Regions from separate parts of the Dielma fastidiosa genome, predicted to be linked through region 2. Evidence: riboswitches for the same ligand, from Rfam matches in the RefSeq annotation. Region 2 holds a riboswitch; the other holds the start of a gene.

Region 1 (5,113 bases), 560 kb from region 2:
ATAATAACATCATAATGCTTATCCTTTACCTTCGGCCAAACCCATTTAGTCAGATCCATAACCTCGAAAGCCGATGCGGTTACCTCATGCGGATAAGTCAAAATGTCTGTCTTTAACTCTTGCATATTATTTAATAACGGCTGCCAAATAGCTTCCGTACAATTTAATCCATAAAGCAATAACGCTTTTTTCACAGTACCATCTCCCAAGCTATTATATCATATGTGTTTATATATATGCTTCTTATTGTTTCAGCTGTACGATGGGTTATAGTTTTGTTATAATAGCAATAGAAACGAGGATTTGTCTATGGATCAAGATTTACTGTTAGAAGGAAATATATCGGTAAAGGCAGCTTTGCTTGCAAAGGTGCGTACCGTCTGCGAGGTTATTGTTGATGAGCATAAAAATGATAAGGATACCCGTTATATATTGGCCAAGGCTTATGAAGCGGGTGTTGAGGTGAAAAAGGTCAGCCGTGACGCAATTGACGATATCGCTGAGGGGAAAACCCATGGCGGTTTGATTGCCCGAGTGAGTGAGCGCAGATATCAGTCATTAGCGGATGTGATAAATCTTTCAAACCCCTTTTTAGCACTGGTCGAGGGTGTTGAAGACCCATTCAACTTTGGTTATTTATGCCGAATCCTTTATGCGGCTGGCTGTGATGGCCTTTTAGTCAGTTCCCGCAACTGGAGCAGTGCCGCAAAGGTGGTTACTAAATCGAGTGCCGGAGCCAGCGAATATCTGCCGATAATACCGATAGAAGATTTTGATGAGGCTTTAAGCCAGCTGCATGAACGGCAAATTAAAATCTATTGTGCAATGCGGGAAAACGCGATTGAATACTATGACGCTGATTTTAAATCACCTGTCTGCATCGCGATCGGCGGTGAGATGCGCGGTCTAAGTAAAACAGTTCTGTCGCATTCAGATCAAAACATCTATATTCCCTATCCCAATGATTTCCGCAACGCGTTAAATGCTGCCGGAGCAGCTTCAGCCATTGCCTTTGAATGTGTGAGACAGCGACGCCATAAGTAAGAAAACAGAGAGTTCTGATTCATTTCCAACAATGACAAACTCTCTGTTTTAATTAATTATAATAACATTGATTAAGAATCATTAGTCTTTCTGATCGTAAGCTTTAACCTCTACACTCTGCTTTTCAAAATCAATAAATGTTTGAAAGGCATAGCGGTTTTCATCCTCATCCCAGATTTCCACAAATACAGGTGTAACCTCAATCAAAATCTCAGTGTCTTCATGACTGTAAGCATTATAGCTCTGCCAAAGATATTTTTTATAAGCTGTTTCAAATTTACGTCCTTCCTCTTCCACAACTAAACCTTTATTGACAGCGATCCCTTCGATCTGCACACCGCCGACACATAAGGCTACTCTTGGGTTTTTGAAAAGCTGCTGCGTCTTTCTGAAATTTTTATCGGTCTTAAAATAGATTTTATCATCGTAAAATAAACAGCTCACATTTCTTACCATTACATAATCATCCACACTGGACGCCAATGCCATAATCTTACTTGTTCCCAGTTTTTTAAACATTAATGCTTTTGCTTCATTAAATTCCATTTTCTTTGCCTCCTATTTATAGATATTTATGAATCAAACCGCTGATTTTCTTATACACGATCAGCGTTACTGCACAATTCGCCGCCGTCTTAATGATGTTAAATGGCAGAATGCCAATCAGCGCCAGTGATGAAACATCATTAATCAGCGGATTAATACTGTGGCTTGAGGTTACAATTGAATCCATGGTCATGCCATATAGATTGATATAAAAAGGAATGATCATTGTAAGATTCGTAATTACCGCTGTGATAATACAAAGCAGCGCACCCGCAATCAGTCCCTGAATTGCCCCCTTTCTGGTTTTATTCTTTTGATAGATTATGGCTGCCGGCAGAACCATCGCGCAGCTTAACATCAGCCCCTGCAGCTCCCCTACCAGCATCGACTTGCTGCCGGATATTATAAGCTGAATCAAAATCTTAACCAGAATAATTAAAAACGCACTGAACGGCCCTAACGCAAATCCACCGATCAGTTCCGGCACACCCGCCAGATCAAAGCTTAAAAAGGGCGGCATAAAGGGTAGTGGAAAGCGAAACAGCATCAGCACAGAAGCTAGGGCACCCATCATGCCAATCAGCGTCAAATGCTTCATTGAAAAAGCTTTATGCATAGAAATACCTCCAATCAAAAAAAAGGAAACGAAAAAAATTCGTCTCCGAGTGTACACAGAAAATGTCTTTTCTCATCCGGACTTTAACCGTCGGTTCTGGAATTTCACCAGATCAGCTGCTGTTTCGCAGGTCATGGACTTTACCATCGGTAGGGACTTACACCCCGCCACAAAGACTTGATATTCAATTTTGAATGCAGGTTATGCCGAAACATCCTCTGTAATTCTATTATAAGCAGTTCATCAAGCAAATACAATCCCAAAATAAATTTTTACTTTACGACCTTTATATCATAGACATTTTCCACGCCTAGAAAATGAATCAATGCTTTCGTATATAAAGCTGAATATACAAATAAAAATAATACAAGAATGATCATAATCAGCATAAAATCTGTGGTCATTTGCTGAAGCAGCATATAAAGCAGAGTATAAAGAATCATACCTAGCACAAACATTGTGATGATAGCGAAGCGTTTTAAACCAACTCTCAGCACCTTCTTACAATGAGCGCATCTCACCCGAGTATTCCATTGTACGAGTGAAAAAGGGATATGGTGTCCGCAGAATGGGCATTTCAGCTCAATATCAGTCAGCTGATGCCAAATTTTCATAAAGCCTTCCATACGCTTAATCCACAAACAAGAATCCACAGAAAATGTAGATCATGTTAATAAAGAAAGAATTAACACCAAAGAAAAACAAAACCTCAGATACAACCGCAATTTCAAACAGTCCCAGCTGCATCAAGACCAAAAACAAGACAATAATGATTGCCAGTACCTTTTTCAGCACTGCCGGATTGCGGCGTTTACGGCTTTTATTCAATGAAGTGCCAAATAAAAATAAAGCACTTACGGTAATAATCGTCAGCAGCATCGCGGTAAAGTTGCTGTAAAAGTAAGTATTGACCAGCTTTACGATGAACGCTGATAAAAAGATAATCAATACCGGATAGCCTAAACGCTTTACATCATCCATTATTCATCCAGCGTGATACTTGTCATCACGTCTCCATTATGCATATTGCGGACTGCGCCCATATTATCGGTTACACAGCCAAATACCGTATGTACGCCATCTAAATGCGGCTGAGGTTCATGACAGATAAAGAACTGACAGCAGCCGGTATCCTTACCGCGGTGAGCCATTGATAAAGCCCCAGTCACATGCTTATGCGGATTATTCTTTGTCTCACATGGAATTGTATATCCCAAATCACCAGCACCGGTGCCGTAAGGGCAGCCGCCTTGTGATACGAAATTTTTAATTACCCGATGAAAGGTTTTACCGTTATAATAGCCTTCTTTAATTAATTTCACAAAATTGCCGACCGTAATCGGAGCTTCTTCTTCATAAAGTTCAAATGGGATCACTGCCCCGTTTGCCATTGTAATTTTACCAGTTAACATTTGTTTCCTCCTTAAATCCTGTATATAAATATATCATTTTTCAGCGGCTTTTTAAAGTATCAATCAAAAGAAAACCGTACCTTTCCATGAGGTACGGCAGTGATTATATGATTTGCGCAAAATTTTGTGAATTGATAAAGCGAATCTTACGCTTACGAATGATTTCATTGCCAAAAACAGCGTCAAATTCAAGATCCTTAAAAATATTAGTACGGCCGGTTATAATATTTTCAAATACTAAATTAGACTGATGAAATTTGAAGCGCACTTCATTAACAAGTGATAGATGGGTTGTCTCTAAGCCATGCACACCAAGCACGATGGCCTCACCATCATCCACCTTTTTGATTTTATCATCATCGATAATATGCTCTGAGATCCAGCTAGTTTTCGCACCGCTGTCAAAACCTGCCAATGCGTATTCCTTTTTGCCGTTAAGGACAACCAGCGTTGGAAACATACCGCTGATCATATTGCAGCTGCTGACTTCGCCCTGATATTGAATGACATTAAATGTGCGGTTGGCATCATCAATTTCAAAATCCAGCTGACTGAGAATATCCCAGCCTAAGATTCCTTCAATCCCCGTCAATGAGATGCCAAACAAGGTTGGACTGATATCCTGCAAAGAGGAAAGCACCATCGGCTGATTGACTAATTCCAAGGCACCGACGCGAAGCTTTTTCACAACTGCCGCGGATAATTCCTTAGCACTGCCGGCAAAGCTTTCAATCTGCATGACACCCTGATTGCTTTCACAGCCGCATTCTTTAGCGCATTTCTCTGTGATTGCGGAAACCTGAGCCCCGGTATCAAGCAAAAAGCTTTTTTCAATGTCATTAACTGAAACATTGATCAGATATAAACCAAACAGATTTTTACGCAGCGGCACACTGAATTCCGGCAGATACAGCCGTTTTTCCTGAGCCGGGCCGCCGTTCGCGAGATTCTGATAAACCTCTTCCAGTTTGGCATGATGCATCGAAGAAGCCATAACCCGATTCAATAAGCGCTGATATTGGGGTGTATTCTGTATCATTGACGGTTTTGTATCAACAACATAGCATTTATGTGAATTAAACATTGCTTGTTTCCTCACTTTCATAAACGATCTCACCATTGATCATCGTTTTCATTACCTCTGCTTCATAAGATAATAAATTGCCTTTCACAAATACGAGATCCGCATCCTTGCCGCTCTCAAGGCTGCCGACCCGATCAGCAATGCCTAGGATTTCCGCAGGATTGATCGTAATAGCCTTTAACGCTTCCATTTCATCAAGACCATGCTTTACCGCCAAGGCCGCGCACAGACTCAGGTATTCTTGAGGAATAACCGGTGAATCTGTGATAATAGCAATTTTAACACCTGCTTTATTTAAAATGCCCGGTGTATTAAAGCTTTTTTCCTTTAACTCAAATTTAGATTTATTTCCCAAGCTTGGTCCTACCAAAGCCGGAAAACCACTGGCTTTTACTTCATCTAAAATCAGAT
Region 2 (5,113 bases):
GATTTACCAGTATTGAGGTACTGCTGAGCCTATGGATCATATCCTTTTCAATGATGCTTTTGGCTGCGGTTATGCCGATGCTGCAAAGCTTGATTCAGAAAGATGATTTTATTCAGGATCAAATCGGACTGCGTCAGCTTCGGCATATCCTTTTGCTCAGTGAGGCTGTCAGTGCGGTTGACGATACTCTAAGCGGCATGCTGTACAATGAGGAATACACATTGATCTTTGACCGTCAGCGCTTAGTTAAGACACCGGGCTATGAAATCATGCTTATGGATCTTTCAGCAATGAATTTTATCACTAAAGGAGAGTGCATCTATCTACAATATCAAAAGAATAATGAATCTAAAATCAATGAACGCTGGCTCACCTGTGAACAGCCGGGGATGGATTTCACTTTATTCCCTGATGATGCTGCAGCTGATGATCTCATTGATCCTGCTGATGAGTACCAGAATCAAGACAGCGATGCTGTTGTTTCAGAGTGATTCGTTAAGCGAGCGGCTGGAAACCGTCGTGATTATGAAGGTTAAAAGTGATTATCTGAACTATGCTGAATCTGATATTGATTTTGAATATGAGGGAATTCCCATATCCATTGTCTATGATAAAATGCAGGCGAGAGTCAGCGTTTATTATCCTGACAAAACTGTTGGATATTTGATAACCTTTAACGATCTTGATGAATGTATCATGAATTTTGAATATCTTAATTAAAAACAGCAAAACTAACTATGGGGTGAATTATGCGAAATGCCATTGTCAGTTTTGCTTTTTATATGATTATGATTCTGCTTTGTATCGTTTTTCAGTTTGTCGATCAAAATGCTTGGATCTTTGCCTTTTTCTTTGCCGCTTACACATTCCTGCTTTCACCAAGCTATCAGGCCAGCTGTAAGCCGATCGAATGGAAAGACTTTCTTTTTGCCTTGCTTTTTACTGCTTTCTGCGCCGCATTTTGGTGGTTTAATAAAGTTGAATTCAATTTGGATAATCTATGGGTAATTTATACCGTTAATTTTATTGCATCAGTGAATCTGGGCTGTTCACACCGATATAAAATATTGATTTAACACCTATCCTTAAGCCATCTGAAAAATAAGATATTTAAGGCTAAATACTAAAAAAAAGCCCTATTTATCGAATATAATTGACAAATCTATAAATTTATATAAAATATAAGGGTGAACTATTGAAAGGCGGTCGTAGAATGATTATTGTTAATGATTTAAAACCAGGTATTACTATCGAATACGAAAATAATATTTATGTTGTGTTGGACATCTCTCACAACAAAACTGCAATGCGTCAAATGATTGTAAAGGCTAAAGCTAAAAACTTAAGAACAGGAACAATTATTGATTTATCTTTTACTGGCGGTGACAAAGTAGAGCAGGCTCGTATTGACAAGCGTGAAATGCAGTATCTGTATGATGATGGAACAAACTGCATCTTCATGGATAATGAAACTTATGAACAATTAGAAATTCCAATGGAAAAACTGACTTGGGAATTAAATTTCATTAAGCCGAATTCAAATGTAAATATTTCAATGTATGAAGGAGAAGTATTAGGTGTTATTCTTCCGGATAAGGTTGAATTACAGATCGTAGAAGCTGAACCAGCCGTTAAGGGTGATACAGCAACTTCAGCAACTAAGAATGCGAAACTGGAAACTGGTTTGGAAATTCGTGTACCGCTTTTCATCAACAATGAAGAAATGATCGTTGTTAATACTGCGGACGGCAAATATTCAGGCAGAGCGTAAGTAAAGGGCAGATAGAACTGATGTTTTATCTGCTTTTCTTATGATTTGACAAGATTTATAAGTAGTGTTATGCTATATACAGCAAAAACTTCAGGGTAGGGTGCAAGTCCCAACCGGCGGTATACCCCGCGAGCCTTTGGGCATGAATCGGTGCAATTCCGATGGCGACAGTAAAGTCTGGATGAAAGAAGTTGATTAAGCTTTTAATCGGTTCCCTAAAGGTTTTGTTGGAACCTTTTTTTATTGTAAAAAAGGTATGACGAGGAGGAAAAAATATGTCATCAACAGAATCAGGTTTAAAAAAGAATTATCTTAATATCAATATGATCGCTAAAATTGCCGTCATGGGGGCGCTGGCCGGCGCGTTAATGTTTTTTGAATTTCCGCTGCCTTTTCTGCCGCCTTTCTACAAGATTGATTTCTCAGAGGTAGCGGTGCTGATCAGCGGTTTTGCACTAGGACCGCTGGCAGCGGTGCTGGTAGAATTTATCAAAATTGTGGTACATCTGCTGATTAAAGGAACGACTACGCTTTTTGTCGGTGAGCTTGCCAACTTTTTGATCGGCTGTTCCTTTGTTGTGCCGGCTGCCTTAATTTATAAATATCATAAAAATAAGCGTTCAGCGCTTTATGGCATGGTAATCGGTACACTATCAATGATGCTGTTTGGTGCTTTAGTCAATGCCTTCATACTGCTGCCTGTCTATGCTTGGGCTTATCAGATGCCGATGGACGCGCTGATTGCGATGGGATCAGAATTAAACGCCAACATCACGGGTATCTTTACCTTTGTGATCTTTGCGACAACACCGCTGAACCTGATTAAAGGGGCTGCCTGTACCGTAATTGTTTCATTGATCTATAAACGTGTCTCTCTGTTATTAAAAAAATAAGCGGTTTTGCTAAATTAGATGAAAAGTGCTCCTGTTTTTGGTATAATATTAAAAGTCAGGAGGCTTTTTTTATGGAAAAATTATCTCGGGTAAAAAAATATGAACAATTACGAAAAGAAATCGAGACTGAACCTGCAGAAGAAATTAAAAGTGACCAACTTTCACAATATGCAAATCGTCTGAATGAATTTGATCCTGTCTTATTCAAAAAGATGGAAGTTAAAGAGGAAGTTCATGTGCCGGTAAGAGAAAAGAAGGAAACGCTGGCGGATACATCGACGGATCTTTTTAATACGGATTCATTTAAGAATGAATATATGGATGATATTATCAGAGATGTTAAAGAATACAATCTTAAGCGCGGTTTAATGGAAAGCGATAATACGCAGATTGATATCCTTCACCAGCTGAATCGGCCGGCGGTAAGACGCAGAGAAGATTACATAAAAGAACTGAATGATGATCCGATCAGCCAGCCGCAGCCAGTTGTTGAATCAGAAACGGCATCTCAGTCAAAGCAGGAGATTGCTAAACAGATTCAGGAATTGCTGCATGAAAGCGAGACGCTGCCAGTTCAAGGGATGAGTGTGAAACGAGTTGAAATTGAGAAGCAGGAAACCACACCGGCGATGATTCAGCAGGACGCCACCCATGAATATACGATGATGAACCGCATGAATGAAGATTTTCAGCGCAAAATAACTGAAGAGACGCAGCAGATTCGGGTGCAGCTGGACGAATATGAAGAAGAAATTACAGGACTGAATAAGGGTATCAATAAAACACATAAGCTGTTGAATATGATTATGCTGCTGCTGGTGCTGGCATTTGTTATCATCGTCGGCATCAGTGTGTTCTGGGTACTGCAGTCAATGGGGAAAATCTAATGAAAAGAAATATTGCTATTGATGGGCCGAGTGCGGCTGGTAAAAGCACAATTGCGCGCTTATGCGCCAAAGAGCTTGGTTATAAACATTTAGATACCGGGGCAATGTATCGCTGTGTCGGCTATTTATCTAAATTAAAAGGTATTGCTGTTGATGATGAATTGGCTTTAGCTGATATGATGGATCAAATGAAATTGGATGTTGATTCAGCGGGTCATATTTATCTCAACAATCAAGAGGTCTCATCAGAAATCAGAACCAATGAAATGTCGATGCGGGCTTCTGATGTATCTAAATTGAAAATGGTGCGGGAACGGTTAGTTACCCTGCAGCAGCAAATTGCATCCGCAGGCGGTTATGTGCTTGATGGGCGCGATATCGGAACGGTGGTATTGCCGGATGCGATGCTTAAGATTTTTTTGGTAGCATCGGTCAAAGCGCGTGCGCAGCGACGCATTAAAGAATATATAGAAAAAAACATTCCATTTGATGAACAGGAAGTAATCCGTGATATTGAGGTGCGTGATTATCAGGATACACATCGTGAAAATTCACCTTTAAAGAAAGCGGCAGATGCCATTGAAATTGATACTTCAGACATGAGTATTGAAGAGGTGATTGATGAAATCAGAGGCTTACTGAAAACCAAATCGAATGAGGAGGGTTAAACATGATCTATGGAATAACAGCAATTGTCGGACGTCCTAATGTTGGTAAGTCGACAGTATTTAACCGAATTATCGGCGAGCGGAAATCAATTGTCGAGGATACACCGGGGGTTACCCGCGACCGTATTTATGGCAAGGCAGAATGGCTCACAAAAGAATTCAGAGTTATTGATACCGGCGGTATTCAGATTGAAAATCAGCCGTTCAAAGAAGAAATTGAAATGCAGGTTGAAATCGCAATTGAAGAAGCGGATTCAATAGTTTTTGTTGTAAATGGCCGAGATGGTCTGACGAAGGATGATGAATATATTGCCAAGATGCTTCGTAAATCACAGAAGCCGGTGATTCTTGTTGTCAATAAGATTGATGATCTGCAATTTATGGATGCAATCTATGAATTCTATGCTTTGGGACTTGGTGATCCAATCGCATTGTCAGGTACGCATGGCATCGGTATTGGTGATATGCTTGATAAAATTGTCGAGTCTTTCCCTAAGAATATCCGCAATGAATATGAAGGCATGACGCGCTTCTGTCTGATTGGCCGTCCTAATGTCGGTAAATCATCATTGGTTAATGCGATTTTGAATCAGGATCGAGTTATCGTTTCAAATGTTGAAGGTACAACTCGAGATGCCATCGATACACCTTTTAAGCGGGAAGGCAAGGAATATGTCGTTGTTGATACAGCGGGTATCCGCAAACGCGGCAAGGTTTATGAAAATGTAGAAAAATACTCTGTGATGCGGGCCATGAGCGCCATTGAGCGTTGTGATGTCGTATTGGTAGTCATTGACGGCGAGAGCGGTATCCGCGATCAGGATAAGCATGTGGCTGGCTATGCGCATGAAGCCGGTAAGGGTGTAATACTTATCTATAATAAGTGGGATACGG

What was found. Region 2 has a riboswitch for FMN ahead of DWZ33_RS00455 (ECF transporter S component). Riboswitches for the same ligand answer to the same signal wherever they lie in the genome.
Region 1: another riboswitch for FMN. It lies ahead of DWZ33_RS03300 (ECF transporter S component); the one in region 2 lies ahead of DWZ33_RS00455 (ECF transporter S component).

What each region holds. Positions count from the first base shown of each region.
Region 1 covers NZ_QRQL01000001.1:637,196-642,308, forward strand. Annotated here, with positions in the region: gene DWZ33_RS03285 (alpha/beta hydrolase) at 1-194, opposite strand, end outside; gene DWZ33_RS03290 (TrmH family RNA methyltransferase) at 310-1,044, shown strand; gene DWZ33_RS03295 (pyridoxamine 5'-phosphate oxidase family protein) at 1,126-1,590, opposite strand; gene DWZ33_RS03300 (ECF transporter S component) at 1,607-2,206, opposite strand; FMN riboswitch at 2,267-2,387, opposite strand; gene DWZ33_RS03305 (hypothetical protein) at 2,479-2,820, opposite strand; gene DWZ33_RS03310 (amino acid permease) at 2,837-3,187, opposite strand; gene DWZ33_RS03315 (peptidylprolyl isomerase) at 3,187-3,618, opposite strand; gene DWZ33_RS03320 (retropepsin-like aspartic protease) at 3,722-4,702, opposite strand; gene DWZ33_RS03325 (amidohydrolase) at 4,695-5,113, opposite strand, start outside.
Region 2 covers NZ_QRQL01000001.1:77,411-82,523, forward strand. Annotated here, with positions in the region: gene DWZ33_RS00435 (hypothetical protein) at 1-491, shown strand, start outside; gene DWZ33_RS00440 (hypothetical protein) at 448-720, shown strand; gene DWZ33_RS00445 (hypothetical protein) at 750-1,076, shown strand; gene efp (elongation factor P) at 1,214-1,771, shown strand; FMN riboswitch at 1,854-1,968, shown strand; gene DWZ33_RS00455 (ECF transporter S component) at 2,047-2,664, shown strand; gene DWZ33_RS00460 (hypothetical protein) at 2,736-3,551, shown strand; gene cmk ((d)CMP kinase) at 3,551-4,219, shown strand; gene der (ribosome biogenesis GTPase Der) at 4,222-5,113, shown strand, end outside.